Regions from separate parts of the Variovorax sp. GW822-FHT04E09 genome, predicted to be linked through region 2. Evidence: predicted binding sites of a transcription regulator. Region 2 holds the regulator's gene; each other region holds the start of a gene.
What was found. Region 2 encodes sigma-54, which starts transcription at its own class of promoters, with help from an activator protein. Its sites were predicted from a motif close to TGGCANGNAANCTGCTTT; they were not measured.

Region 1 (9,761 bases), on a different contig from region 2:
ATCAAGCCGTCGGCCGGCCCGCAGACCGGCAAGGAGTCGGTCTGGAGCGCGGCCCAGTACTGCGCCGACATCCGCAAGTCGTCCGACCGGCTGGCCGCCATCACCGGCAAGAAGCCGCTGCCGCTGTACCGCGCGCCGGGCGGCAAGACCTCGCCCGCTTTATTGGCGGCCGCCAGGGACTGCGGCTACGCGCACGTGGGCTGGTCGCCCGCCGGCTTCCTGGGCGACGAGCTGCCCAGCGAGGCCTTCAGCAATCAGAAGCTGCTGGCCCAGGCGCTGGCAGGCATCCGCCCCGGCGACATCCTGCTGGCGCACCTGGGCATCTGGTCGCGCAAGGACCCGTGGGCGCCCGCCAACCTCGAGCCGCTGATCGTCGGCCTGAAGGCCAAGGGCTTCTGCTTTCGCACCCTGCGCCAGCATCCGGACTACCGCGCCTGGATCGCCTCCCATCCTTGATTCCTGAGTTTTCGCCGTGATCGACTGGTTGACCGACGTTTTTTCCGCCATGCAGGGCTGGCTCTTCGAGACCGCCGTGCAGCCGCTGGTGTACGCCATCGGCCTGGGCGGCTGGGCCGAGGACGCCTTCGACGCCACCGGCTGGCTGCTGGTCGGCGTGATCCAGATCCTCGTGCTGCTGGCCGTCATCGGCCCGCTGCAGCGCTGGCGCGCGGTCGAGCCCATGACCGACCGCCGCGCCATCCGCACCGACGTGCTCTACACGCTGATCCACCGGCTGGGCCTGTTCCGGCTGGCGCTGTTCTTCACGCTGCAGCCCCTGTTCGACGACCTGCTCGGCAGCCTGCGCATGGCGGGGTGGGGCACCTTCCACCTGGACGAGGCCTGGCCCGGCGTGACCGACGTGCCGTGGGTGGCTTTTGCCATCTACCTCGTGGTGCTCGACTTCGTCGGCTACTGGATCCACCGCGGCCAGCACCAGTTCAACTGGTGGTGGAGCCTGCATTCGCTGCACCACTCGCAACGCCAGATGACGATGTGGAGCGACGACCGCAACCACCTGCTGGACGATGTCATCCACGACACGCTCATCGTCATCGTGGCGCAGCTGATCGGCGTGGCGCCGGGCCAGTTCATCGCCGTCGTGGCCTTCACCCAGCTCAGCGAGAGCCTGCAGCACGCCAACCTGCGGCTGAGCTTCGGGGCCATCGGCGAGCGGCTGTGGGTCAGCCCGCGCTTTCACCGGCTGCACCACAGCATCGGGCTGGGCCACGAGTCGCACGGCCGGAGCACGCTCGGCGGCCACAACTTCGGCGTGCTGCTGCCCTGGTGGGACATGCTCTTTCGCACCGCCAACTTCGAGAACCGCTACGACCCGACCGGCATCCGCGACCAGGTCGAGCCCGGCGCCGACGGTCGGCCGCGCGACTACGGCCAGGGCTTCTGGTCGCAGCAGTGGCTGGGGCTGAAGCGGCTGTTCGGCCGCGCCTGATCCACCCGCAGGCCCGGCGGCTGGCGGGCCGGGGCCTTGCGCTATCCTCGAACCTCATGCGCCTGCTCCTCGACTCCTTCTGGCGCGCGGTGGCCTATTGCATGCTCCCGCGCGTGATCGTGCTGTCGCTCCTGCCATTGGCGCTCATGGTGCTGCTGGCCGCAGGGCTCGGCTACTTCTACTGGGACGCGGCTGTCGCCTGGACGCGCGAGGCCCTCGACGCCTGGCCGCTGCTGTCCAGCTTCTGGGCCTGGATCGGGCGCCTGTTCTCCAGTGACGTCACGGCCGCGCTGGCGCCGCTGGTGGTGGTGTTCGGCGTCACGCCGCTGATCGTCGTGCTGTCGCTGCTCATCGTGGCCGGCTTCATGGCGCCGGCGCTCACCAAGCTCGTGGCCGAACGGCGCTTTCCCACGCTGGAGCAGAAGAAGGGCGCCTCCTTCTTCGGCAGCGTGCTGCGCTCGCTCGGCGCCACCGTGCTGGCGCTGATCGCTCTGGTGGTGTCGATGCCGTTGTGGCTCATTCCGCCGCTGGTGCTGATCCTGCCGCCGCTGATCTGGGGCTGGCTGACCTACCGGGTGATGAGCTTCGACGCGCTGGCCGAGCACGCCAGCCCCGAGGAACGCGCCGCGCTGCTGCGCGCCCACCGGTTGCCACTGCTGTGCATCGGCGTGCTGTGCGGCTACCTGGGCGCCGCGCCGAGCATCGTCTGGGCCTCGGGCCTGCTGTTCGCCGCCGCCTTCTTCGTGCTGGTGCCGATCGCCATCTGGATCTACACGCTGGTCTTTGCTTTCTCCGCGCTCTGGTTCGCGCACTACTGCCTCGACGCCCTGACCCAGCTGCGCGCCCAGCGCGCGGCGCAGCAGCCCGCGGCCGGCAGCGGCGACGCGCAGCAGACGCTCGAGGCGGCCGAAGCCACCGAGGCCAACAAGGCCGCTCTTTCTCAATGGAGTTCTCCATGACACGCGCATTCGGTCTCATCGTCGTCGGCGACGAGATCCTTTCCGGCAAGCGGGCCGACAAGCACATGGCCAAGGTCATCGAGCTGCTGGCCGCGCGCGGCCTCCAGCTGGGCTGGGCCGAGTACGTGGGCGACGAGCCCACGCGGATCACCGCGGCCCTGATGCGCGCCTTCGCCTCGGGCGACATCGTGTTCTCGACCGGCGGCATCGGCGCCACGCCCGACGACCACACCCGCCAGTGCGCCGCCCAGGCCCTGCGCGTGCCGCTGGCGCTGCACCCCGAGGCCGAGGCGCTGATCCGCGAGCGCATGCAGGACACGGCCCTGGAGCAGGGCGTGCCCTACGAACCCGACCGGCCCGACAACATCCACCGCCTGAACATGGGCGTGTTTCCGCAGGGCGCGTCGATCATCCGCAACCCGTACAACAAGATCCCGGGGTTCAGCGTCGAGCACGTGCATTTCGTGCCGGGCTTTCCGGTCATGGCCTGGCCCATGATCGAGTCGGTGCTCGACAGCCGGTATGCCGATCTGTTCACCCGCAACGCCATTGCCGAGAAGTCCGTGATCGTTTTCGGTGCGATGGAAGCCACCCTCACGCCCCTGATGCAGGCCATCGAGCAGGCCCACGCCGGCATCAAGGTGTTCAGCCTCCCCAGCGTGGATCACCCGCAGTACGGGCGCCACATCGAGCTGGGCGTCAAGGGCGACCCCGCGAAGCTCGATGCCGCCTATGGCCAGCTCATCGAAGGTCTGCACACTTTCGATGCGAAGCTTGGCCCTGAATTGGTGCGTTAATCTGCATTGCACCAATTTGGTGATTTTTTCCTTTTCCGGCAGCCCCTGGGCCGTCACCCGGGCCTCATCCGGCGGGGTGACAATGGCACAGAAACTGCATCCTCCCGTCCCTGTATTCCTAACCACCATCCAACTCAGGAGAAACTGATGGCAAAGACCGTCGCCGATGTACTCAAGCTCGTCAAGGAAAACGAGGTCAAGTTCGTCGACTTGCGCTTCACCGACACCCGCGGCAAAGAGCAGCACGTGACCGTGCCCGTGTCGCACTTCGATGAAGACAAATTCACCTCGGGCCACGCGTTCGACGGTTCGTCCATCGCCGGTTGGAAGGGCATCGAAGCCTCGGACATGCAGCTCATGCCCGACCCGAACACCGCCAACATCGACCCGTTCTTCGAAGAAACGACGCTGATCCTGACCTGCGACGTGATCGACCCGGCCGACGGCAAGGCCTACGAGCGCGACCCGCGCTCGCTCGCCAAGCGCGCCGAGGCGTACATGAAGGCTTCCGGCCTGGGCGACACCGCCTACTTCGGACCGGAACCCGAATTCTTCGTGTTCGACGGCGTGCGCTGGAAGAACGACATGTCGGGCTGCTTCGTGAAGATCGAGTCCGAAGAAGCCTCGTGGAACACCGACAAGGAGTTCGAGCACGGCAACAGCGGCCACCGTCCCGCAGTCAAGGGCGGCTACTTCCCGGTGCCCCCGGTCGACAGCTTCCAGGACATGCGCTCGGAAATGAGCCTGGTGCTCGAATCGCTGGGCATCCCGGTCGAAGTGCATCACCATGAAGTGGCCAACGCCGGCCAGCTCGAGATCGGCACCCGCTTCAGCACGCTGGTGCAGCGCGCCGACTGGGTTCAGCTGCAGAAGTACGTGATCCACAACGTGGCCCACGCCTATGGCAAGACCGCCACCTTCATGCCCAAGCCCATCGTCGGCGACAACGGCTCCGGCATGCACGTGCACCAGTCGGTCTGGAAGGACGGCAAGAACCTGTTCGCCGGCGACGGCTACGCAGGCCTGTCGGACTTCGCGCTGCACTACATCGGCGGCATCATCAAGCACGCCCGTGCCCTGAACGCCATCACGAACCCCGGTACCAACAGCTACAAGCGCCTGGTCCCCGGCTTCGAAGCCCCGGTGAAGCTGGCCTACTCGGCCAAGAACCGCTCGGCCTCGATCCGCATCCCGTTCGTGGCCAACCCGAAGGGCCGCCGCGTCGAAGCGCGCTTCCCCGATCCGCTGATGAACCCGTACCTGGGCTTTGCCGCGCTGCTGATGGCCGGCCTGGACGGCGTGGAAAACAAGATCCATCCGGGCGAAGCCGCCAGCAAGGACCTGTACCACCTGCCGCCGGAAGAAGACGCGCTGATCCCGACCGTCTGCCACAGCCTGGACCAGGCCCTGGAGCACCTGGACAAGGACCGTGCGTTCCTGACCAAGGGCGGCGTGTTCACCGACTCGTACATCGACGCGTACATCGACCTCAAGATGCAGGAAGTCACGCGCTTCCGCATGGCGACGCACCCCGTCGAGTTCGACATGTACTACTCGCTGTAAAAAGCGCCACAACGAGCCCGCCCCGGCGGGCAAGTAAGACAAAAGGACGGCCCCGGCCGTCCTTTTTCCTTGGTGCGGAACACCCTGTCGTGAGCGGGCCCGAATTGCATCAAAATGCGCGTTTGTCGCGCCCTCTCCGGATCCAAATGAAGACTGCTTCCCTGATTTTCCTGGCCGCCGCCTCGTTCGCCACCGCCACGGCGGCGCTCGCGCAAGAGCGCGTCTGGCGCTGCGGCAACGAGTACACCAACAACGCGACCGTGGCCCAGCAAAAGGGCTGCAAGATCATGGAAGGCGGCAACGTCACCGTCGTGCAGGGCACGAAGCCCTCGGGCGGCGGTGGTGGCAGTGCGTCGTCGTCGGGCTCGGGCGGTTCGGCCGCGCGCGCCCCGGCGGGCAGCCCGCGCGTCGAAGGCGTCGACCAGCGCGCCCGCGACGGCGAGGCGCGTTCGGTGCTCGAGGCCGAGCTGCGCAAGGCCGAGGCCCGCCAGACCGAGCTCAAGAAGGAATACAACAACGGCGAGCCCGAGAAGCAGGGCAGCGAAGGCCGCAACTACCAGAAGTACCTGGACCGCGTGGCCGAGATGAAGGCCGAACTCGCGCGCAACGAGAGCGACATCGCCGGCATCCGCCGCGAAATCGGCCGCCTGCCCGGCAAGCCGCAGGCGCAGTAAGCGGCGCGCAGTCCATGGTGTTCGGCAAGAAGGCGACTGGCGCCAATCCGCGCTTTCGCGCCTTCGACCTCTTGTCCACGCTGATCGCGGTGGTCAACAGCGACGGCTCGGTGCTGTTCGCCAATGCAGGCCTCGAAGACGCGCTGGGTACCTCGCGGCGCACGCTCGAGGGCTCGCAGTTCGGCGCCTGTTTCCATGAGCCGCAGGTGCTGCGCACCGCGCTCGACGGCGCCAGCAGCAACGACTTCGCCACGCTGCGCTACGAGGCCTTTTTGCGGCGCGTGAACCACGAGCTGATGCCCGTGCAGGTCACGCTCGCGCACGGCGACAAGAAGGGCGAGCTCATCATCGAGATGTCGCCGCTGGAGCAGCAGGTGCGCCAGGACCGCGAGGAGCGCCTGATCGACCAGGCGCAGGCCAACAAGGAACTCATCCGCAACCTCGCGCACGAGATCAAGAACCCGCTGGGCGGCATCCGCGGCGCGGCGCAGTTACTGCAGATGGAGGTCGAGTCGCGCGACCTCATCGAATACACCCAGGTCATCATCCACGAGGCCGACCGGCTGCAGACGCTGGTCGACCGGCTGCTGGCGCCGCACCGGCGCCCGCACGTGGTGGGCGACGTGAACATCCACGAGGTGTGCGAGCGCGTGCGCTCGGTCATCCTGGCGGAGTTTCCGCGCGACCTGCACATCGAGCGCGACTTCGACGTCTCCATTCCCGAGTTCCGCGGCGACCGCGAGCAGCTCATCCAGGCCACCCTCAACATCGCGCACAACGCGGCGCAGGCCCTGGCCGAGCGCCGCGCGGCGGGCGACGCGCAGATCACTTTCAAGACCCGCGTGGCCCGCCAGGTGATCTTCAACAAGCAGTGGTATCGATTGGCACTGGAATTGCATGTCATCGACAATGGACCGGGTGTGCCGGACACGATCAAGGACCGCATCTTCTATCCGCTCGTTTCGGGCAGGGAAGGCGGGACCGGGCTGGGACTGACGCTTGCACAAACTTTTGTGCAACAGCATCACGGCGTGATCGAGTGCGACAGCGTCCCGGGCCGAACCGATTTCAAGATATTGATTCCGCTGCCCTAGCGCAGCCCCGGCAACAGAGGAGATGCATGAAGCCGATCTGGATAGTTGATGACGACCAATCGATACGCTTCGTGCTCGAGAAGGCGCTGCTGCGCGAAGACCTGCCCACGCGCAGCTTCACGAACACACGCGAAGTGCTGGCCGCGCTCGAACAGGCCGAAGGCGACGAGCAGCAGGGCCCGCAGGTCCTGGTGAGCGACATCCGCATGCCGGGCGGATCGGGGCTCGACCTGCTCGACAAGATCAAGGCCAAGCACCCCGGCCTGCCGGTCATCATCATGACCGCCTTCTCCGACCTTGACAGCGCGGTCTCGGCCTTCCAGGGCGGCGCCTTCGAGTACCTGCCCAAGCCCTTCGACCTGCCGCGCGCCGTGGAACTCATCCGCCGCGCCGTCGACGAAAGCCAGCGCGAGGAAGTGTCCGAAGAGCGCATGGTCGCCGCGCCCGAAATGCTCGGCCAGGCGCCCGCGATGCAGGACGTGTTCCGTGCCATCGGCCGGCTGTCGCAGAGCAACGTCACGGTGCTCATCACCGGCGAATCGGGCTCGGGCAAGGAGCTGGTGGCGCGCGCGCTGCATAAACACTCGCCGCGTGCCAACGGCCCCTTCGTGGCAATCAACACAGCCGCCATTCCGAAAGACCTGCTCGAGAGCGAACTCTTCGGCCACGAGCGCGGCGCCTTCACCGGCGCGCAGACCATGCGCCGCGGCCGCTTCGAGCAGGCCGAAGGCGGCACGCTGTTCCTCGACGAAATCGGCGACATGCCCTTCGACCTGCAGACGCGCCTCCTGCGCGTGCTCAGCGACGGCCACTTCTACCGCGTGGGCGGCCACAACTCGGTCAAGGCCAATGTGCGCGTCATTGCAGCCACACACCAGGACCTCGAGCAGCGCGTGAAGCTCGGCGGTTTCCGCGAAGACCTGTTCCACCGACTCAACGTGATCCGCCTGCGCCTGCCGGCGCTGCGCGAGCGCGGCGAAGACGTGCCCGCGCTCACGCGCCACTTCCTGCAGCAGAGCGCGCGCCAGCTGGGCGTCGAGCCCAAGCGCATCTCCGATGCGGCACTCGCCAGGCTCGCGGCCTTCAATTTCCCGGGCAACGTGCGCCAGCTCGAGAACATCTGCCACTGGCTCACCGTGATGGCGCCCGCGCAGCTGATCGAGTCGAAAGACCTGCCGCCCGAAGTGATGGCGGGCAGCGGGGCGGACGTGCATGTGGCGGTGGCCGAGGTGGCGGCGCCCGTGCAGGCTGCTGCGGTGGCTCCGCTGGCTGTCGAGCGCGATGCGTCCGCGCCGGTGGTCGCCGCGCCCGAAGGGGTGTCAGGTGCCCCCGCCGGCCCCAGCGCCTGGGAAAGCGGCCTCGAAGCCGAGGCTCAGGCGCTGCTGGCCGCAGGCCGCACCGACGTGTGGGACGTGCTCACGCGCCGCTTCGAATCGCGGCTCATCCTCACCGCCCTGGCCAACACGCGCGGCCGGCGCATCGAGGCGGCCCAGAAGCTGGGCATCGGGCGCAACACCATCACCCGGAAAATCCAGGAACTCGGTATCGAATGAAAAGGCCCTCCCAGGGCCTTTTTTTTATTACCGGCTGCGCTGGCCGAGCGTGAGGGAATCGAGCTGGAAATTGCCGCTCTTGTCCCAGAGCCAGGTGTCGACATACGTGTGACCGCCCAGCTTGCCGGGGCTCGGCAAGGGCGAGGTCGCCTTGACCAGCTCCGCGATCATCGGCGGCACTTCGGGCGCATGGCTGGGCACGCGGCTGAAGGTGACGTTGGTGACCTTGCCGTTCGCATCGATCTCCGTCTCGACCACCACCACCGCGTACACCAGCGGCGGGATCTTGCCCTTGTAGATGCGGCTGGCATACGCCTTGTAGATGTGGCGCGCGCCGGTCTTGCGGTAGGTGCGGATCGCGGGCGTCTGCGCGGTGATGAGCCGCACGGTCGGCACGTCGCGGCTGCCTTCGGTGGCGGTTGCGCCGCCGGGCGATGTGCTGCCCGTGCCGCTTTCCGATCCACCGCCCGGCTTGAGCACCGAGCAGGCGGCCAGCGCGAGCGCCGCGGCGGCGATCGCGGCGGAACGGGCCAGGCGTGCGGCGATCGGCGTCGTCATGGCCGTCAGGCGCCCGCGCCGAGTTCGAGCACCACCGGGGCGTGGTCGCTCGGCTTTTCCCACTTGCGCGGCACGCGGTCGATGACGCAACCCTTCACCAGCGGCCGCAGCGGCTCGCTCACGAGGATGTGGTCGATGCGCAGGCCGCGATTCTTCTGGTAGCCCAGCATGCGGTAGTCCCACCACGAGAAGCTCTTTTCGGGCTGCTCGAACATGCGGAAGCTGTCGGTCAGGCCCAGGCCGAGCAGCGCCTTGAAGTGGTCGCGCTCTTCGGTCGTGTGATGGATCGTTTCCTTCAGGCCCACGGGGTCGAAGCTGTCGCGGTCTTCGGGCGTGACGTTGAAGTCGCCCAGCAGCACGAGGTTCGGGTGCGCAGCGAGTTCACGCGCGATGTAGGCGTGCAGCGCGTCGAGCCACTTCATCTTGTAGGCGAACTTCTCGCTGCCCGGCTCCTGGCCGTTCACGAAGTAGCCGTTGATCACGCGCAGCGGGCCCGAGGGCGTATCGATGGTGGCGGCGATCACGCGCGACTGCTCGTCGGCGAAGTTCTCGATGTTCTTCACCACGTCGCGCACCGGCGCCAGGCTGAGGATGGCGACGCCGTTGTAGGTCTTCTGCCCGAACACCGCCGCCTCGTAGCCGGCCGACTTCAGCACCTCGAGCGGAAACTTGTCGTCGGTCATCTTGAGCTCCTGCAGGCACAGCACATCGACCGGGTTGGCGATGAGCCAGTCGAGCACATGCTGCAGGCGCGCGGTGAGGGAGTTGACGTTCCAGGTGGCTATTTTCATGAGGGCTCTGCGTATTCGGTTATCGGGGGGCGGTCGTGCGTTCGCAGCCGGTCGGTGAGGTCTCTGTGCAGGCGAAAGAAATGGCCGCGCCCAGACCCGGAAGGAAGGCGTGTCGGCAGCGAGACCGCGACAGTGATTTCCATCGCGGTATTTTGCCTCGCTGGATCGGGATGCCGTGTAAGCGAAGGCGAGGGGCGCGGAACCGCCGACCCGCCCGCCGGCGCTAGGGCTGAAGGTACCAGCCCAGCTCACCCTGCAGGAACTGGGCAGCCTCGGGCGGCAGATCGTCCGAATCGAAGAAGCTCGCCACGGGCCGCTCGACCAC
Region 2 (9,761 bases):
TGGTGGTCGAAGACAACATCGTGGTGGCCGACAGCCTCTCGGCGCTGCTGCGGCACTGGCACGTGGCGCCGCGCATCTACGCCAGCGCCGCCGAGGCCCTCGCGCTGGCCGACCTGGACGCGCTCGACGCGGCGCTGTGCGACATCCGCCTGCCCGGCGCGTTCAACGGCATCGCGCTGGCCGAGCGGCTGGCGCAGCGCAAGCCCGCGCTGACGATCGCGCTGATCTCGGCCGACATCACCGAGGCCACGCAGCAGCTGGCCGCCGCGCGCGGCTGGCACGCACTGCGCAAGCCGGTGCAGCCGGACGCGCTGCGGCGCGTGCTGCTGCGGGCCCAGCAGCAGCAACAACCGCCGTCGCCGTCGTAGCGCTCGGCGCGGGCCGGCCCCGCTGCGGTGTCATCGCTTCCGAGCTATGCTCCGCGCACAGGCCGCCGCCGCCCCTGCCCCGATGCCCGTCGAACCCCTTCCCGCCCCTGCCGTTGGCGCCGCCGCCCTGCGCGAGCCCCGCTACGGGCGGGTCGCGATGACCCTGCACTGGCTGCTCGCGGCGATGATCGTCGGCTCGCTCGGCGTCGGGCTCTACATGACGGGCCTGCCCTTCTCGCCGCAGCGCCTGAAGCTCTACAGCTGGCACAAGTGGGCCGGCATCACCATCCTCCTGCTGTCGGCGCTGCGGCTGCTGTGGCGCCTCACGCACCGCCCGCCGCCGCTGTCGGCGCGGGTGCTGGCGGCCATGCCGGCCTGGCAGCGGGCCGCGCACCGCATCAGCCATACGCTGATGTACCTGCTGTTCTTCGCGGTCCCGCTGTTCGGCTGGGCCTACAGCTCGGGCATGGGCGTGCCGGTCGTGTGGTTCGGCCTGCTGCCGCTGCCCGACCTGGTGACGGTCGACAAGGACTTCGCCGAGGCCGTGCTCAAGCCGCTGCACCAGCGCAGCGCCTTCCTGCTGGCCGGCGTCACGCTGCTGCACGTGGCGGCGGCGCTCAAGCACCACTGGATCGACCACGACGGTCTGTTGCAACGCATGTGGCCCGCGCCACGCAAGGAATCCGCCGGATGACGACCCGTCTTTTGTGGGGCACCGCCGCCCTCCTCGGCCTCGCGCTGCACGCCGCGGCCGAGCCCATGCCGGCCACCACCGCCAAACTGGTGCCCGAGAAGAGCCAGATCGCCTTCGTCAGCAAGCAGATGGGCGTGCCGGTGGAAGGCAGCTTCAAGCGCTTCGACGCGCAGGTCGCCTTCGACCCCAAGAAGCCCGAGGGCGGCTCGGTCGTGCTGCAGATCGACACCGCCAGCGCCGGCTTCGGCGTGCCCATGAGCGATGCCGAGCTGCCCAAGCCGACCTGGTTCGACACCGCGCATTTCCCGCAGGCCAGCTTCCGCTCGAGCGCCATCAAGGCGCTAGGCGAGGGCCGCTTCGAGATGGCCGGCAAGCTCACCATCAAGGGCGTCAGCAAGTACGTGACGGTGCCCGTGAACATCGTGTCGTCGGGCGGCGCCTATTCGGTCGCCACGGGCACCCTCACGATCCAGCGGCTCGACTACAAGGTGGGCGACGGCGAATGGACCGACACCTCGGTGGTCGGCAACGAGGTGCAGGTGCGCTTCAAGCTGACGCTCGCGGGTCTCGGGCCGCTGTGACGACGATTTCATTTCCCATGCATCCTTCTTCCTTTGCCATGAACAAGCTCTTCTTCGCCGCGGCCCTTTGCGCGGGCGCGGCCCTGCCCCTGGCCGCCACGGCCCAGGAATACACCGCGCCGCCGCTGGCCGCCAAGCCCGCGGGCGGGCCGGTCAAGAACGCCAGCTACGTGATCGACCCGACCCACACCTTCGTCATGTACGAGATGGGCCACTACGGCACCACCACCAACCGCGGCCGCTTCAGCACCAAGGACGGCTCGGTGAAGATCGACGGCACCGGCGCCAGCGGCAAGGTCGACATCACGATGGACATCAGCTCCATCAACACCGGCGTCGACCTGCTCAACCGCCACGTGCAGAGCAAGGACTTCTTCAACGTGGCCGAATTCCCCACCGGCCGCTTCGTGGCCGAGCGCATCGACTTCAGCGGCGACAAGGTGACCGACGTGCCCGGCACGCTCACGCTCATGGGCCAGACCAAGCCGGTGACGCTGAAGGCCGTGCGCTTCAACTGCTACCTGAACCCGCTCATCAACCGCCAGGTCTGCGGCGGCGACTTCGAGGCCACCGTGCAGCGCAGCGACTGGGGCATCACCTGGGGCCTGAACTTCGGCTTCGAGAACAAGGTGAAGCTGCTGGTGCAGGTCGAAGCCGTGAACGTGCAATGAACCCATCCCCCACCGGAGCCCACTCATGACCGACGCCCACCTCCTGTCCCTGCTCGGCATCGCCGGCGCCATGGCCGTGGGCGCGATGAGCCCCGGCCCGAGCTTCGTGATGGTGGCGCGCACGGCCGTGGCCTCGCGCAGCGACGGGCTCGCGGCGGCGCTGGGCATGGGCGCCGGCGGGCTGGCGTTCTCCATCGCGGCGCTGGCCGGACTGCAGGCGGCGTTCCTCGCGGTGCCGGGGCTGTACCTCGCGATCAAGGCCTTCGGCGGCGCGTACCTGATCTACCTGGGCTTTCGCATCTGGCGCGGCGCCCGCCAGCCGCTCGCGATCACGCCCGACACGGACGCCTCGCCCCGCAGCCAGGGCCGCAGCGGACGCACCTTCCTGCTCGGCCTGGCCACGCAGATCAGCAACCCGAAGACGGCGGTGGTGTACGCGAGCATCTTCGCGGCCTTCCTGCCGCGCGAGGTGCCGCTGGTGCTGGCGCTCGCGGTGCCGGCCGTGATCTTCTGCATCGAGACGGGCTGGTACGCGATCGTCGCGCTGGCGCTGTCATCGGCCGCGCCGCGCGCAGCCTACCTGCGCTACAAGACCTGGATCGACCGTGCGGCCGGCGGCGTGATGGGCCTGCTGGGCCTGCGGCTGGTGTGGTCGGCGGTGCGCGGCACCTGATCGATCAGGTTCGACCGGCGATGCCGGCTCCGGGCAATGCGCCCGGGGGAAGCCGCGTCTTTCTTCACGCGGTCTGGATTTCTTGAGGGGATGTGCGCGGCAGCCGGGTTGTTTTCAATCGGCAACGGCTATGGTCCCGCTTCCAGGTCCAGCTTCGTCATCAAGCCCATCGCATGCCATTCGTCCACCAACTCCTGATCGCCGCCGCTCTCACGGTTGTTGCAACACAGTCCTCTTCCGCGACGCTACAGGACGAAGATCTGAACAGGGCCCTGCAGGGCGTGTGGTGCAACTCCGATGACGGTGGAAAAACGTGCCATGGGTATGACGAATACGTCGACGGCACAAGCTCCTTTTGTGGGGCTTTTCCTGAAAGCAAGGAGCCCTACACCGCGGCAATGCGCTACAAGATTCAGGGCAATCGCATCTGCGCCGTGATCACTGCGAGCAGCAACCCGATCATTGGGCCCGGCTTTTCATTCTGCGATGAGATTCTTGAGATCGACGAACACTCCGTGCGCTCTTACATGGCCTGGTTCGATACGGTCGAGACGAGATTTCGTGTCCCGAAGTCTCAAATGACCTGCGCGACTCCCGAAAAGCCACCGCTCCCGCGTTGAGGCTCGCCGCCAGCGACCATCTGCGGCAGCGCCATGCTTGCAAAGCCTTTCGCAAAGCACCGCTGCGCTACAGCAAGCTCTCGGGCGTGAGCGGCGCCAGCAGCTCGAGCATGGTGCGGTCCCAGAAGCCCGAGTCGGGTTCTTCGTGCAGCACGGTGGTCTTGCCGCCTTCCTCGCTGACCCACTCGATGCGCCGCGAGCCGGTGGCGCCCGCATCGGCGCCTTCGGCAAAGCGCAGCCGGTAGGCGCCCTGCTGCTTGAGCACGTCGAGCAGCTTCAGTGTCTGCTGCGCCATCTCGGGGCTGCGGATGAACAGGCCGATCTCGGTGTTGTGAATCTCGGAGCGCGGATCGAAATTCATCGAGCCGACGAACAGGATGCGCTGGTCGATCACCGCCGACTTGGCGTGCAGCCGCCCCACCGAGGTGCCGAACAAACCCAGCCGCACGCTGCGCCGCGTGCGCGCGGAACTCAGCTCGTGCAGCTCGGCGCCCAGCGCCAGCATGTCGGCGCGGTAGCGGCGGTAGGCGGTGTGCACGAGCGGTTCGTCGGTGGCGGCGAGCGAGTTGGTGACCACGCTGATCTTCACGTTGCGTCCGCGGATCTCACGCATCACCTCCAGCCCCGACGCGCCCGGGATCAGGTAGGGCGAGACCAGCGTCACCTCGCTGCGCGCGCGGCGCATCTGCTCGACCACGTTGTAGCGCACGCTGTCCACGTCGAGCAGCGGCACGCCGCCATACGACGCGGTCTTGCCGATCACGCGGTCGGGTGAATCGGCATACGCCTCGGCGGTGGTCCAGATCAGGCCCAGTTTGCCGGCGTCGAGGTCGTCGGCCACCGGGCTGTAGCCGAGCAGGTCGTTGGGCGCGGGCTTGGGCGGCGGCGGCGTGGTGTCGGGGCCGGTGGCGGCGTCGAAGCGGCGCTGCAGCTCCTCGCGCGGCAGGTCGGTGTGCACGACCGCGCCGATCGGGCGCACGTGCGGACTGTTCCAGTACTGGTCGAACAGCACGCCCAGGCGCGGGATCAGCGCACCCGTCACGAAGGTGTCGAGGTCGATGAAGTTCGGGCCGGTGGTGCGGCGGAAGTACTGGTTGCCGATGTTGCGCCCGCCCGCCACCGCCATCGCGCCGTCGGCGATGAAGAGCTTGTTGTGCATGCGGCGGTTGACGCGGCTGAAGTCGAACAGCGAAGCGGTGAAGCGCTTCAAGAGGCTGCCGCGCCCGGCCGGGAACGGGTTGAACAGGCGCAGCTCCACGTTCGGCGTGGCGGCCAGGCCGAGCAGCAGCTCGTCTTCGCCAGAGGTGTACAGGTCGTCCATCAACAGGCGCACGCGCACGCCGCGCTGGGCCGCATCGCGCAGGGTGCGCAGCAGGTAGCGGCCGGTCTCGTCGTTCTCGATCTGGTAGTACTGCACGTCGAGCGTGCGCTGCGCGCGGCGCGCCAGCTGCAAGCGCGTGTCGAAGGCGAAGTCGCCGCCGGGCATCAGGCGAAAGCCGCTGAGGTCGGGGTCGGGCTGCGAGGCCAGCGCGATCTTGCCGAGCGCGGTGTCGGTCGAGACGGTGATGGCCTTGGTGGGCGGGCGCGGTGCGTCGTCGGGCAGCGTTGCGCAGCCGGCAAACAGCAGCGCCGCCGCGACGACGACCACCCAATGCCCACAGCGCGACAGCAGGCGGCTCGTCATCGTCGGTCTTCTAGAGTGCCTTGCGCAGATTGGCGGGCGCGATGCGCAGCGCTTCGCGGTACTTGGCGACGGTGCGGCGCGCGCACTCGATGCCCTGCTCTTTCAGCATCTCGGAAATCTGGCTGTCGGACAGCGGCTTCTTGATGCTCTCGGAACTCACGAACTGCTTGATGAGCGCGCGCACCGCGGTGCTCGACGCGTTGCCGCCGGTCTCGGTGCCCAGCGCCGAGCCGAAGAAGTACTTCAGCTCGACCGTGCCGAAGGGCGTGGCCATGTACTTGGCGGTGGTCACGCGCGAGATGGTCGACTCGTGCAGGCCCAGCTCGTCGGCGATCTCGCGCAGCACCAGCGGGCGCATGGCCAACTCGCCGTGCACGAAGTAGCTCTTCTGGCGCTCGACGATGGCGTTGCTCACGCGCAGGATGGTGTCGAAGCGCTGCTGGATGTTCTTGATGAACCAGCGCGCCTCCTGCAGCCGCTGCGACAGCGCCTGGCTGCCTTCGCCCTTGTGCGACTTGAGCGCGCCGGCGTAGATGTCGTGCACGCGCAGGCGCGGCATGACCTCGGGGTTGAGCATGACGCGGAACTTCACGTTGGTGCCGCGCCCGGTCTTGGTGACGATCACGTCGGGAATGACGATGTTGCGCTCGACGTCGACGAAACGGCGGCCCGGCTTGGGTTCGAGCCGCGCAATGATCTGCAGCGCCGAGCGCACCAGGTCTTCGTTGGTGCGCGTGAGCGTGGCCAGGCGCTTGAAGTCGCGCCGCGCGAGCAGCTCCATGGGCTGCTTGCAGATCGCGATGGCGGTCTTGCGGATGAGCGCTTCGGCCTCGGTCTCGTCTTCGCTGGCGAGCGCCTTCAGCTGGATGCTCAGGCATTCGCCGAGGTCGCGCGCGCCGACGCCCACCGGCTCCAGGCTCTGCAGCAGGCCCAGCGCCACCTGGAAGTGGTGCACGAGGTCGTCGAACTGGTCGTTGTCGTCGCCCGCCAGGCCCGAGGCCAATGCGGGCAGCGAGTCTTCGAGGTAGCCGTCGTCGTTGAGCGACTCGATCAAAAAGCGCAGCGCGGCGCAGTCGTTTTCATTGAGCCGCAGGCTCAGCGCCTGGCGGTGCAGGAACGACTGCAGCGACTCCTGGCTGCGCGCGAGTTCGGTGGCGTCGGCACGCTCGTCGTCGCCCAGGTTGTTCTGGCGCGCGGGCGCATCGCTGCCCCACTCGCTGTCGTCGGGCGCCATGTCGACGGTGCCGTCGCCTTCCCAGTCGGGCTCGCGCTCGGCGATCTCGGCGGCGGGGCCGTCGGTGTCGGGGGTCGAGGTGGTGGTGTCGCTGGACGTGGAGGACGTGCTGGCGGCGGACGGCGTGAACTCGGCCTCCCCCTCGCCCGCGTCGTCGCGCGGCACCGGCGCATCGGCCGTGTCCAGCCCGAACTCCTCGCGCGCCGCTTCTTCCGCGGTGCGTTCAAGGAACGGGTTCTCGTCCAGCATCTGCTCCACCTCCTGGCTCAGTTCGAGCGTGGAGAGCTGCAGAAGCCGGATCGACTGCTGCAGCTGAGGCGTCAAGGCCAGATGCTGCGAGACGCGAAGGGACAGCCCTTGCTTCATGGAGACCCGACCCTCCCTTACATGCGGAAGTGCTCGCCCAGGTACACCCTGCGTACCTCGGCGTTGTCGACGATCTCCGAGGGTGTGCCTTGTGCCAGCACGTGCCCGTCGCTGATGATGAACGCGTGATCGCAGATGCCCAGCGTTTCACGCACGTTGTGGTCGGTGATGAGCACGCCGATGCCGCGCTCTTTCAGGAAACTGATGATCCGCTGGATCTCGATCACCGCGATCGGGTCGATGCCGGCGAAGGGCTCGTCCAGCAGGATGAAGCGCGGCTGGGTGGCCAGCGCGCGTGCAATTTCAACGCGGCGGCGCTCGCCGCCCGACAGCGCGAGCGCGGGCGAATCGCGCAGGTGGTCCACGCGCAGGTCGGCCAGCAGGTCGGCCAGGCGCTCTTCGGTGTGCTGCTTGGTCAGCGGCATCATGCGGCCGTTGGCGTCGGGCTCGCGTTGCAGCTCGAGCACGGCGCGCACGTTTTCCTCGACCGTGAGCTTGCGGAAGATCGAGGCTTCCTGCGGCAGGTAGCTCAGGCCCATGCGCGCGCGGCGGTGGATGGGCATGTGGGCGATGGGCTCGCCGTCGATGGTGATCTCGCCGGCGTCGGCGCGCACCAGCCCGACGATCATGTAGAACGAGGTGGTCTTGCCCGCGCCGTTGGGGCCGAGCAGTCCGACGACCTCGCCCTTTTGCACGTCGAGCGAGACGTCTTTCACGACCGTGCGGCTGCCGTAGCTCTTCTTGAGGCCGCGCGCCACGAGGCGGCTGCCTGGAATGCCGTCGGCGGTCTGGGTTCCTGCGGTTTCGATCACTTGCGCCCTTCCCCTTCGGTGCCGCCCAGCGTGGTGGTCGGGCGCAGCCCGGCGCCGGGCGCGGGGGTGGGTGCCGGGGCCGCGGGCTTCTTGCCACCGGCCGCCGGTGCGGAGCCGGGCGCCGCCGGGGCCGGCGTGGCCTTCGGCGTGAGGATGGCCTTCACGCGGCCGCCACCGCCCGCCGAGACGCCGGCGTTCGGCGGCACGAGGGAACCGTTGACGGTGTAGGTGTCGTTGCTCTGGTCATAGACGATCAGCGCGCCGCTGCTCTCGTCGTTGGCCGTGGCGCCGATCAGCCGGCGCATGACGGCACGGCGGATGAACTTGACGTTGTCGGCGCGGCTGTCGTACTCGATGACTTCCGACTCGCCCTCGATCCACTCGTCGCCGGCGTTGCGCTTCTGCTTGTAATAGGCCAGCTTGCCGGGCGCCGCCGTGACCACGCCGTACTGGTAGCCCTCGGCGTCCTGGCGCACGTCCAGCCGCGCGCCGCGGATGATGATCGTGCCCTTCGTGACCAGCACGTTGCCGGTGAACACGCTGGTCTGTTTCAGGTCGTCGTAGCGCATCGAGTCGGACTCGATGTTCATCGGCTTGGTGCGGTCGGCGGTTTCGGCCAGGGCGCCCGAGGCGGCACCGGCCAGCAACAGCGCGCCGAAAGCCAGGCGGCCGAGGCGACGAAGGGTGGGGAATGTGGGGATGGAGGGCAATGTCATAAAGGCACGAAACTTGCTCTGAAACATTGTATGCGTGGGATGGCAATTGCCCACCGCCGCCAATGAAAAAGCCCGCCGAAGCGGGCCTTGCATTCGACCGAAGAACCAGGTCGCCGGGTCTGTCAGCCCTTCTTGGCTTCGCCGATGAGGAAGGTCGCGACCTGCAGCACCTTGGACATGCTGCCGGCGGTTTCGCCGTCGACATACCAGCGGCCCGCCACGGCCAGGGCCGGCACGCCGGCGACCTTGTAGGCCTCGGTCTGCTGCGCCGCGCGGCGAGCCTTGCTGGCCACGCCGAAGGACGCAAAGGTTTCCTTGAACTTGGCGCCGTCGAGGCCGGCACGCTCGGCCCAGGCCTGGATGTTGGCGTCGCCGTTCAGGTTCTGGCGCTGCGCGTGGATGGCGGCGAACACCTTCGAGTGGTACTCGTCCAGCTTGCCCATGGCTTCGAGCGTGAAGTACAGGCGCTGCTTGGCCTCGACGTCGTTGCCCACGAAGGGCACGGGGATGCGGCGGAAGGCCACTTCCTTCGGGGCTGCCTTGACCCAGGCTTCGAGCGAGGGCTCGAAGTCGTTGCAATGCGGGCAGTTGTACGAGAAGAACTCGACCACCTCGACCTTGCCGGCGGGTGCATCGACGGGCACGCGCTTGTCGAGCACGAGGAAATCGGTGCCGGCCTTGGGGGCGCGCTGGGCGTGTGCCGGAACGGCAGCCAGCGAAAGCAGCCCGATCGAAGTGGCGGCCAGCGAAAAGTCACGACGTTTCATGGAAAAGGTTCTCCTGTGGGTACCGCAGTACAGAGCCGGCGCGCCGCCGGGAGTTCCCCGTGGGCGGCGCGCCCGAGGCGCTGGAATTGACAAACGAGTGCGGCGAATGCCGCGCGGGCGAGAGCTTAAAGGCTGTTCAAGAAAAGCGTCGGTCAGCGCTGCACGCGCACCAGCGCCGATTCGAGACCGCCGCCGTCGAGCCGTTCCTTGAGCCGGTCGGCGTCGTCCTTCTTGTTGAACGGGCCCGCGCGCACGCGGTAGACCGTGCGACCGGCCTGCTCGCGCTCGGTGACCTTGGCCTCGACGCCCATGAGCGACAGCTTGGCGCGCTGCGCCTCGGCGTCGTCGGTGGTGCGGAAGGCGCCGGCCTGCACGAAGTACATGAAGGGATCGGCACCCGAGGACGACGGTGCGGCGGCGGCCGTGTGGCTCGGCGCGGCGGACGCGGTGGTCGTGCTGCCGCCCGCACGGGCGCGGGCGAGGTCGCCCAGCGGATCGTTCGACGGCGGCAGGGCGTTGGCTTCGGCCGGCACCGGCGCGGGGCGCGCCGGCTTGGGCGCCACCACCACGGGGGC
Region 3 (9,761 bases), on a different contig from region 2:
CGGTGGTGGCGGCGGCGGCGGTTACGGCGGCGGCGGTGGCGGCCGTAGCGGTGGCGGCGGTGGTTACGGCGGCGGCGGCGGTGGCCGCGGCGGCTACTAAGCCCTCCCCCACACACTCATGAGCGCCTCGGCGCTCTGAATGAATGAAAAGCTCCTTCGGGAGCTTTTTTCGTTTCTGGCCCCACAACCCGCCCGCCCCCTTCGGGGAACAGCGACACGAAGCGCGCGAAGCCTGGGGGAGAGCCAGTTCCGTACTTTCCCTGTAAGCATTTGTCCGTACCGCGCTGGTCAGCCGACGGTCAGCCGCTGGCGACGACCCTCGTCCCTTCGAAAACAGAGGGTCGAGACAATGAAAATCAAGAGACAGGCGGACTTCTTCTCAGGAGTCATGTTCGCCGCCGTCGGTGGCGCGTTCGCCATCGGCGCCACCACCTACACCATCGGCGACGGCGCCCGCATGGGGCCGGGGTACTTCCCGCTGATGCTGGGCATCCTGCTGGCGCTGCTGGGCGCGCTGATCATGTTCCAGGCCATGGTGGTCGAGAGCGCCGACGGCGACAAGATCGGCAAATGGGCCTGGAAGCCGCTGGCCTTCGTGCTCGGCGCCAACCTGGCCTTCGGCGTGCTGCTGGGCGGCCTGCCCAGCGTCGGGCTGCCGGCGATGGGCATGATCATCGCGATCTACGCGCTGACGATCATCTCGAGCATGGCCGGCGAGCACTTCAAGCTGCGCGACGTGCTGGTGCTCTCCACCATCCTGGCGGCCGGCAGCTATGTGGCCTTCATCTGGGCGCTCAAGCTCCAGATCCAGGTCTGGCCCACCTTCATTTCGGGCTGAGGAGCACACCGCCATGGAACTGTTCCACAACCTGGCGACCGGCTTCGGCGTCGCCTTCACCTTCACCAACCTGCTGTACTGCCTGGTCGGCTGCATCCTGGGCACGCTGATCGGCGTGCTGCCAGGCATCGGCCCCGTCGCGACCATCGCGATGCTGCTGCCCGCCACCTACGCGCTGCCGCCCGTGTCGGCGCTGATCATGCTGGCCGGCATCTACTACGGCGCCCAGTACGGCGGCTCGACCACGGCCATCCTGGTGAACCTGCCCGGGGAGTCGTCCTCGGTGGTCACCTGCATCGACGGCTACCAGATGGCAAGGCAGGGCCGCGCAGGCCCTGCGCTCGCTGCCGCGGGCCTGGGCTCGTTCTTCGCGGGCTGCGTCGGCACGCTGATCCTGGCGGCCTTCGCGCCCCCGCTGACCGAGCTCGCCTTCAAGTTCGGCCCGGCCGAGTACTTCTCGCTGATGGTGCTGGGCCTGATCGGCGCGGTGGTGCTGGCCTCGGGCTCGCTGCTCAAGGCGGTGGCGATGATCGTGCTGGGCCTGCTGCTGGGCATCGTGGGCACCGACGTGAATTCGGGCGTCGCACGATTCAGCTTCGACATTCCCGAGCTCACCGACGGCATCGGCTTCGTGGTGATCGCCATGGGCGTGTTCGGCTACGGCGAAATCATCGGCAACCTCTCGCAGCCCGATGACGAGCGCGAGGTGTTCACGCACAAGGTCAAGGGCCTGTGGCCCACCAAGGACGACTTCAAGCGCATGACGCCCGCCGTGCTGCGCGGTACGGCGCTGGGTTCGGCGCTGGGCATCCTGCCGGGCGGCGGTGCACTGCTGGCGGCCTTCGCGGCCTACGCGCTGGAGAAGAAGATCAAGATGCGCCCCGGCGAAGTGCCCTTCGGCAAGGGCAACATCCGCGGCGTGGCCTCGCCCGAGTCGGCCAACAACGCCGGCGCGCAGACCTCCTTCATTCCGCTGTTGACGCTGGGCATTCCGCCCAACGCCGTGATGGCGCTGATGGTGGGCGCGATGACGATCCACAACATCCAGCCCGGCCCGCAGGTGATGACCAGCAACCCCGAGCTGTTCTGGGGCCTGATCGCCTCGATGTGGATCGGCAACGCGATGCTGATCATCCTGAACCTGCCGCTGATCGGCATGTGGATCAAGCTGCTGACGGTGCCCTACAAGTTCCTGTTCCCGGCGATCGTGCTGTTCTGCGCGATCGGCGTGTACTCGACCAACAACAACACCTTCGACGTGTGGATGGTGGCGATCTTCGGCTTCATCGGCTACCTGTTCCTGAAGCTGCGCACCGAGCCGGCCCCGCTGCTGCTGGGCTTCATCCTCGGGCCGATGATGGAAGAGAACCTGCGGCGCGCGCTGCTGCTGTCGCGCGGCGCGTGGAGCGTGTTCGTCACGCGGCCGCTGTCGGCGGGCCTGCTGATCGCTGCAGCCTTGCTGCTGGCCATCGTGCTGCTGCCGGCGATCAAGGCGAAGCGCGAAGAGGCCTTTGTCGAGGACTGACCTCGGCGCCCCGAAAAAAAGCCCCTGGCCAGACGCCAGGGGCTTTTTTTTATTTCAGGAACGCGTCGTAAGCCGTCTTCAGGATCAGCGCACTCACCACCACGATGAACACGATCCGCACGAAGCCCGCCCCGTGCTTCAGCGCCACGCGCGTGCCGACCAGGCTGCCGGCCACGTTGGCCACGGCCATCACCAGCCCGTAGTGCCACCAGACGTGGCCCTTGGCGGCCAGCAGGATCAGCGCGGCGGCGTTGGTCAGCGTGTTGATGACCTTGGCCGAGGCCGAGGCGTTGAGGAAGTCGTAGCCCATCCAGCGCACGAACAGGAACACCAGGAAGCTGCCCGTGCCCGGCCCGAAGAAGCCGTCGTAGAAACCGATGGTCAGGCCGATGGTGCTGGCCGCCAGCGTCTCGGCGCGGCCGCTGAAGCGCGGCGCGTGCAGCCGGCCCATGTCCTTGCGCGCCAGCGTGTAGACCAGCACGCCCAGCAGGATGACGGGCAGCGCCCGGCGCAGGAAATCGCCCGGGAAGACCGTGACGGTCCAGGCGCCGAGCATCGAGCCGCCGAAGCCCAGCAGCGCGGCCGGCCACATCGCGCCCCAGCGCATCTGCACCCGCTGGCTGAACTGGGCCGCCGACGCCGCCGTGCCCCAGATGGACGCGCTCTTGTTGGTGCCCAGCAGCGTGGCGGGCGGCGCGCCCGGAAACACCGCAAAGAGGGCCGGCACCAGGATCAACCCGCCGCCGCCCACGATCGCATCGATAAAACCCGCGAGCAGTGAGGCGCCCGTGACCACCAGCATTTCCATGCGCGCGATTGTCTCACCGGAATCGCTATCAAAACGATAGCTGTGGTGACCGGTACCGGCTGGCCAGGAGGCTTGTTTGGCTTGGAGGAAAGCGCCTGCATTCGCGCTGCGAACAGGCAAAAAAAAGCGCCGACCAGCGGCGCTTTTCAAATATCAGACAGGCATCTCGTACGGAGCCTTTGAAGAATGTTCTTGTTGATCGATCGGAAGCTTGTCTCCTCGGACCCTCGGCAGTACGAGCAGGGCCCGTCGCGAGTGCGCAGATTGTGCAAGCGCGCACCCGCCCGGTGCATTAGGAATTACCCGCTTCGTGTTACTTCGACCTCCCGGTTGGGAAACCAAAGTGTTTCAGTCAGTTAACAAGATGGCATGACTCGTGCACACAGGCCTCTTGTCCACCACTCCAAGAAGAAACGGTCATGGCCCTGCTGGCACCCCAAGCCTCCCTGAACGCGGCCGACACCGCCTGGATGATGACCTCGACCGCGCTGGTGCTGCTGATGACGCTGCCCGGCATCGCGCTCTTCTATGCCGGCATGGTGCGGCGCAAGAACGTGCTGGCCACCATGGCCGGGGTGGTGGCGATCGCCGCCGTGGTCTCTCTGACCTGGTTCGCGCTCGGCTACTCGCTGGCCTTCACGCCCGGCTGGCCCTGGCTGGGCAAGCTCTCGCGCATCGGTTTTTCGGGCTTCGAGTACCTGAAGGAGGCCGGCCAGGTGGCCGTGAGCCACGTGGCGCCGAACGTGCCGGAATCGGTCTACGCGATGTTCCAGCTGAGCTTCGCGATCATCACGACCGCGCTGGTGCTCGGCGCCTTTGTCGAGCGCATGCGCTTCTCGGCGCTGCTGTGGTTCGCGCTGCTGTGGAGCGTGCTCGTGTACGCCCCCGTGGCGCACTGGGTGTGGGAGCCGGGCGGCTGGCTCGCGCAGATGGGTGCGCTCGACTTCGCGGGCGGCTCGGTGGTGCACGTCAACGCGGGCATCGCGGGGCTGGTGTGCGCCTATGCGCTCGGGCCGCGCCGGGGCTACGGGCGCGAGGCCTTCGAGCCCTACAGCCTGGCGCTCACCATGACCGGCGCGGGCCTGCTGTGGGTGGGCTGGTTCGGCTTCAATGCCGGCTCGGCGGTGGCGGCCGACGGGCGCGCCGGCCTGGCCATGCTGGTGACGCACATCGCGGCGGCGGCCGGCGCCATGAGCTGGATGGTCGGCGAATGGATCGTGCGCCGCAGCCCCTCGCTCTTGGGCCTGTGCTCCGGCCTCGTGGCCGGGCTGGTGGCGATCACGCCGGCGGCCGGCTTCGTCACGCCGCTGTCGGCGCTGGCCATCGGCGCCATCGCCGGGCTGGCCTGCTACTGGGGCGCCACGGGCCTGAAGCACCTGCTCGGTGCGGACGACTCGCTCGACGTGTTCGGCGTGCACGGCATCGGCGGCATCGTGGGTGCGCTGCTCACTGGCGTCTTCGCCGACCCGCGCATCTCGGGCGCGGCGGGCAATGTGCTGACGCAGGCGATCGCGGTCGCCAGCGTGGCGATCTACAGCGCGGCGGGCACGGCCATCGTGCTGTTCCTGGTGCATGTGCTGGTCGGATTGCGCGTCGACCCCGAGAGTGAACTGGTGGGCCTCGATCTTGCTCAGCATCGTGAACACCTGGGAGCCTGACCACCCGAGGGAGACGCCATGCCATCCATGTCCGAAAGCGAACGCATCGCGCTTGCAGCACGCCTTCACGTGGCACTGCGGCGAAAGCACGGGCGCGTGACCGACACCGAATGGATGGCCACCAACGCCGAGTACGCCGCCGAGATCGTGCGCATGACGCGCCAGCACGCCGCCGAGACCAAGGACGACGAACTCGACCAGCTCGCCACGCGGCTCGAGCAGGCCATGGAACCGCTGGCCCGCGCCGCGCGGCTGGCGGCGCGCCAGCCCGACGGCCTGCCGCCCACGCCGCCGCCGCGCTACGTCGGCGGGCTGCGCTGACGAGGCCTCAGTTCGCGGCCAGTGCCGCCTTGCGGATCGACGCCAGCGTGCTCGCGGGCGTGATCGCCTCCGGGTCCAGCAGGCAATGCAGGATCGCAGGCTTGCCGCTGGCACGCGCACGCGCGAGTGCGGGGCCGAATTCTTCCGTCGTGGTCACGCGTTCGCCGTGGCCGCCGAACACCTCGGCGTAGCCGCGGAAGTCGGGGTTCTTCAGCTGCGTGGCGCTGATGCGGCCAGGGTAGTGCTTTTCCTGGTGCATGCGGATCGTGCCGTACATGCCGTTGTCCAGCAGCACCACGAGGATCGGCAGGCCGTACTGCACGGCGGTCGCGAACTCCTGGCCGTGCATCATGAAGTCGCCGTCGCCCGCGAACACGACCACCTCGCGTTCGGGCCACAGCCGCTTGGCACCGACGCCGGCCGGCAGGCCGTAGCCCATCGAACCGCTGGTCGGCGCGAGCTGGCTCGCGAACGCGCGGAACGGCCAGAAGCGATGCACCCAGGTCGCGAAGTTGCCCGCGCCGTTGCAGAAGATGGTGTCGACCGGCAGCACCTCGCGCAGGTGCTGCATGACCTCGCCCATCTGCAGCGGGCCGGGAATGCGGATCGCGGCCGGGTCGCTCCAGCGCAGAAAGTCTTCGCGCGCGGTCTTCGTCTCGGCCTGCCACGCGGGCGATGAAGTCGGACGCAACGTGGACACCGCTTCGGCGAACGCCTGCGGCGTGGCGTGGATGCCCTGCGTCGGGCGGTAGAGCTTGCCGAGCTCGTCGGCATCGGCGTGCACATGCACCAGCGCCTGCGTCGGCTGCGGGATCGCGAACAGCTCATAGCCCTGCGACGGCACTTCCGACAGACGCCCGCCGACCAGCAGCACCAAGTCCGCATTGCGGATGCGCTCCAACATACGCGGGTTCGCGCCGAGCCCCAAGTCGCCCGCATAGCAGGGATGCTCGGCGGACATCAGCATCTGGCGACGGAACGAGCAGTACACCGGCAGCGCGTAGGCCTCGGCGAACTGCGCGAACTGCTGCGTCGCGGCTTCGGACCAGCGGCTGCCGCCCAGGATGACGACGGGCCGCTGCGCCTGCGACAGGCGCTGCTGCAACTCGGCGATCTGCGCCGCGCCCGGATGCGTTTCGGTGACGGCATACGGCAGCGCATCGGCCACCGCGGCGGCTTCGGTCAGCATGTCTTCGGGCAGCGCGATCACCACCGGACCGGGCCGGCCCGAGGTCGCGACATGGAAGGCGCGCGACACCAGCTCGGGCACGCGCGCCGGGTCGTCGATCTGCACGACCCACTTGGCCATCGTGCCGAAGACCGCGCCGTAGTCCAGCTCCTGGAAGGCTTCGCGGCCCATCGCGTCGCGCGCGACCTGGCCGACGAACAGCAGGAGCGGCGTCGAGTCCTGGTGCGCGATGTGCACGCCCGCCGCCGCATTGGTGGCGCCGGGGCCGCGCGTGACGAAGCAGATGCCGGGCTGGCCCGTGAGCTTGCCCTGCGCCTCGGCCATCATCGTGGCGCCGCCTTCCTGCCGGCACACCGTCACGTCGATCGATGCGTCGTGCAGCGCGTCGAGCACGGCCAGGAAGCTTTCGCCGGGCACGCAGAAAAGCTGCCGGACGCCGTGGGTGATGAGCTGGTCGACCAGGATCTGGCCGCCGGTGCGGGAGGAAGTCATGAGGGTTCCAGTGGAATGAAGAGAAGATGTTCAGGAAAGCGCGGCGCAGGCGGCGGCGATGCGCGCACAGGCCTCTTCGAGCTGCGCCATCGACGTCGCATACGAGATGCGGAAATACGGTCCGAGCCCGAACACGCTGCCCGGCACCACCGCCACCTCGAAGTCCTGCAGCAGGTAGCGGCAGAAGTCGCTGTCGGTCTGCAGCAGCGCGCCGCTGGCGGTGCGTTTGCCGAGCACGCCGGCGCAACTTGCGAAGGTGTAGAAGGCGCCCCCGGGCACGCGGCAGTGCAGGCCAGCCGTGCGGTTGAGCGCGGCCACGACGAAGTCGCGGCGCTGTTGAAACGACGCGCAGCGCTCGGCCACGATGCCCTGCGGTCCGGTGAGCGCCTCGATCGCCGCGGCCTGGCTCACCGACGACGGGCACGAGGTCGACTGGCTCTGCACCACGGCCATCGCCGCGATCAGCGCGCGCGGTCCCGCGCCGTAGCCGACGCGCCAGCCGGTCATCGCATAGGCCTTCGACACGCCGTTCACCGTGAGCGTGCGTTCGCGCAAGCGCGGCTCCACCGCCACCGGCGTTGCGAACGCGAGGCCGTCATAGAGGATGTGCTCGTAGATGTCGTCCGCCAGCACCCAGACGTGGGGATGGTCGAGCAGCACGTCGGTGATCGGCTTCAGTTGCGCCGCGCTGTAGGCCGCACCGCTCGGGTTCGACGGCGAGTTGAGAAACAGCCAGCGCGTGCGCGGCGTGATGGCGGCCTGCAGTTGCGCTGCTGTCAGCCGAAAGCCGTTCTCCTCGCCACACGCCACCGACACCGGCACGCCGCCGCAGATCTGCACGATGTCCGCGTACGAGGTCCAGTACGGTGCGGGCAGGATCACCTCGTCGCCCGGGTTCAGGCTCGCCATCAGCGCGTTGAAGATCACCTGCTTGGCGCCCGCGCTCACGCTGACCTCGTCGAGCGCGAAGTCCAGCGCGTTGTCGCGCTTGAACTTCAGCTGCACCGCCGCCTTCATCGCCGGGCTGCCGTCGAGCACCGTGTAGCGCGTGTCGCCGCGCGCAATGGCCTGCGAGGCCGCATGCCGGATGTTCTCGGGCGTGTCGAAGTCGGGCTCGCCCGCGCCCAGCACGATCACCGGGCGGCCGGCGCGCTTGAGCGCCTGCGCGTGGTCGGTGATGCGCAGGATCTCCGAGACCTGGATGGCGCGCACGCGTTGCGCCGGCGAGAACACGGCGGCGTCTGTCACTTGGCGTAGGCTTCCAGCGGCTTGTCGTTGGGTTCGAGCACGAGCTGCTTGAGCGCCGGGCTCATCGGCAGGTTGAGGCTGGTGTTCTTCGGCGGGATCGCGGCCACGAACCACTTGGTGTAGATCTTCTCGAGCTCGCCGCTCTTCATGAGCTTGCGCAGCGAATCGTCCACCGCGGCCTTGAAGGCCGGGTCGTCCTTGCGGAACAGCAGCGCGATCGGCTCCGAGCCCAGCGCCTCGCCGGTGATGCGGTAGGCCGTCGGGTTCTTCGAGTTCGCGATGATGCCGGCGAGCAGGTTGTCGTCGAGCACGAAGGCGTCGGCGCGGCCCGACTCCATGAGCAGGAAGCTCTCCAGGTGGTCCTTGCCGAGCATCGTGTTGTACGAGACGTTCTGCGCGCGCTCGCGCTTGCGCAGCAGCTGCACGGCGGTGGTGCCGGTCGAGGCCGACACGTTGCGGCCCGCGAGCTGGTCGAGCGTGGTGATGCCCGAGTCGACCTTGGTCGCCATGCGCACTTCGCTCACGTACGTGGTGAGCGCGAAGGCCACCTGCTGCTGGCGCGCGGTGTTGTTGGTGGTGGGACCGCAGCCGATGTCCAGCGTGCCGTTCTGCACCAGCGGGATGGTGTTCTGCGCGGTCACGGCCATGTACTCGAGCTTGGCGTTGGGCGTGATGTCCTTCAGCACGCGCTCGCAGAGCTCAACGTGGTAGCCCACGTACTTCTCGCCCGCGCCCAGCATGTAGGCCATGGGCGGCGAGGCTTCGCGCACGCCGAGCACGACCTTGCCGCTCGCCTTGATCTTGTCGAGCGTGCCGCCCGTGGGCGCCTGCTGCGCGGTAGCGGTGGTGCCGAAGGCGAGCGCAAGCAGTGCGGCGGTGGCGAGGGTCTTCAGTTGCATCTTCATCTTTGCTGTCTCCTGGTGGTTTTTCTGGGGGATAGGTGCGGCCGCTGCCTGGCCGCCGCGGCGAAACGCCGCGCGGCAGGCACCACGGGCCGGGGTTGTTCAGTCGCCGATGTCGAAGGTCACGCCCTGCGCAAGGGGAAGTGCCGTCGAGTAGTTGATGGTGTTGGTCGCGCGGCGCATGTAGGCCTTCCAGCTGTCCGAGCCCGCTTCGCGCCCGCCGCCGGTTTCCTTCTCGCCACCGAAGGCGCCGCCGATCTCGGCGCCGCTCGGGCCGATGTTGACGTTGGCGATGCCGCAGTCCGAGCCCGCGCTGGACATGAAGCACTCGGCCTCGCGCACGTTGAGCGTGAAGATCGACGACGACAGGCCCGCGCCCACCGCGTTGTGCCATTCGATCGCTTCGTCGAGCGTGCGGTAGCGCACCACGTAGAGAATGGGCGCGAAGGTCTCGCGCAGCACCGGGCCGGCGTGCGACTTCAGCTCGACCAGCGCGGGGCGCACATAGAACGCGTCCTGCGTGCCGATGCCCTCGACGCGCTGGCCGCCGTGCACCGTGGCGCCGGTCTCGCGGCTTTCGTTCAGGGCCTTCTGCATGCCGTCGAAGGCGGCGCGGTCGATCAGCGGACCGACCAGCGTGCCGGCCTCGCGCGGGTCGCCCACCTGCACGTTGCCGTAGACCTTCACGAGCTTGGGCACCAGCTGGTCGTACACGCTCTCGTGCACGAACAGGCGCCGCAGCGTGGTGCAGCGCTGGCCGGCCGTGCCCATGGCCGCGAA

Region 1: a site for sigma-54 is predicted at 3,287-3,304, ahead of glnA (type I glutamate--ammonia ligase). Genes of this name have one in related genera too.
Region 3: a site for sigma-54 is predicted at 3,537-3,554, ahead of AC1RL8_RS26775 (ammonium transporter). Genes of this name have one in related genera too.

The regions. Positions count from the first base shown of each region.
Region 1 covers NZ_JBXAMR010000002.1:257,770-267,530, forward strand. Annotated here, with positions in the region: gene AC1RL8_RS08570 (polysaccharide deacetylase family protein) at 1-456, shown strand, start outside; gene AC1RL8_RS08575 (sterol desaturase family protein) at 473-1,447, shown strand; gene AC1RL8_RS08580 (EI24 domain-containing protein) at 1,504-2,406, shown strand; gene AC1RL8_RS08585 (competence/damage-inducible protein A) at 2,403-3,203, shown strand; gene glnA (type I glutamate--ammonia ligase) at 3,351-4,766, shown strand; gene AC1RL8_RS08595 (hypothetical protein) at 4,913-5,440, shown strand; gene glnL (nitrogen regulation protein NR(II)) at 5,455-6,534, shown strand; gene ntrC (nitrogen regulation protein NR(I)) at 6,561-8,087, shown strand; gene AC1RL8_RS08610 (hypothetical protein) at 8,115-8,645, opposite strand; gene xth (exodeoxyribonuclease III) at 8,651-9,436, opposite strand; gene AC1RL8_RS08620 (ATP-binding cassette domain-containing protein) at 9,660-9,761, opposite strand, start outside.
Region 2 covers NZ_JBXAMR010000010.1:63,632-73,392, reverse strand. Annotated here, with positions in the region: gene AC1RL8_RS28750 (sensor histidine kinase) at 1-368, shown strand, start outside; gene AC1RL8_RS28745 (cytochrome b) at 451-1,062, shown strand; gene AC1RL8_RS28740 (YceI family protein) at 1,059-1,643, shown strand; gene AC1RL8_RS28735 (YceI family protein) at 1,682-2,314, shown strand; gene AC1RL8_RS28730 (LysE family translocator) at 2,340-2,987, shown strand; gene AC1RL8_RS28725 (hypothetical protein) at 3,161-3,607, shown strand; gene AC1RL8_RS28720 (phospholipase D family protein) at 3,675-5,291, opposite strand; gene rpoN (RNA polymerase factor sigma-54) at 5,302-6,891, opposite strand; gene lptB (LPS export ABC transporter ATP-binding protein) at 6,909-7,703, opposite strand; gene lptA (lipopolysaccharide transport periplasmic protein LptA) at 7,700-8,419, opposite strand; gene AC1RL8_RS28700 (thiol:disulfide interchange protein DsbA/DsbL) at 8,542-9,186, opposite strand; gene AC1RL8_RS28695 (SPOR domain-containing protein) at 9,339-9,761, opposite strand, start outside.
Region 3 covers NZ_JBXAMR010000008.1:128,489-138,249, forward strand. Annotated here, with positions in the region: gene rbp (RNA-binding regulator) at 1-100, shown strand, start outside; gene AC1RL8_RS26760 (tripartite tricarboxylate transporter TctB family protein) at 350-838, shown strand; gene AC1RL8_RS26765 (tripartite tricarboxylate transporter permease) at 852-2,363, shown strand; gene AC1RL8_RS26770 (sulfite exporter TauE/SafE family protein) at 2,413-3,171, opposite strand; gene AC1RL8_RS26775 (ammonium transporter) at 3,591-4,829, shown strand; gene AC1RL8_RS26780 (hypothetical protein) at 4,848-5,150, shown strand; gene AC1RL8_RS26785 (thiamine pyrophosphate-binding protein) at 5,158-6,831, opposite strand; gene AC1RL8_RS26790 (pyridoxal phosphate-dependent aminotransferase) at 6,862-8,079, opposite strand; gene AC1RL8_RS26795 (amino acid ABC transporter substrate-binding protein) at 8,076-8,984, opposite strand; gene amaB (L-piperidine-6-carboxylate dehydrogenase) at 9,084-9,761, opposite strand, start outside.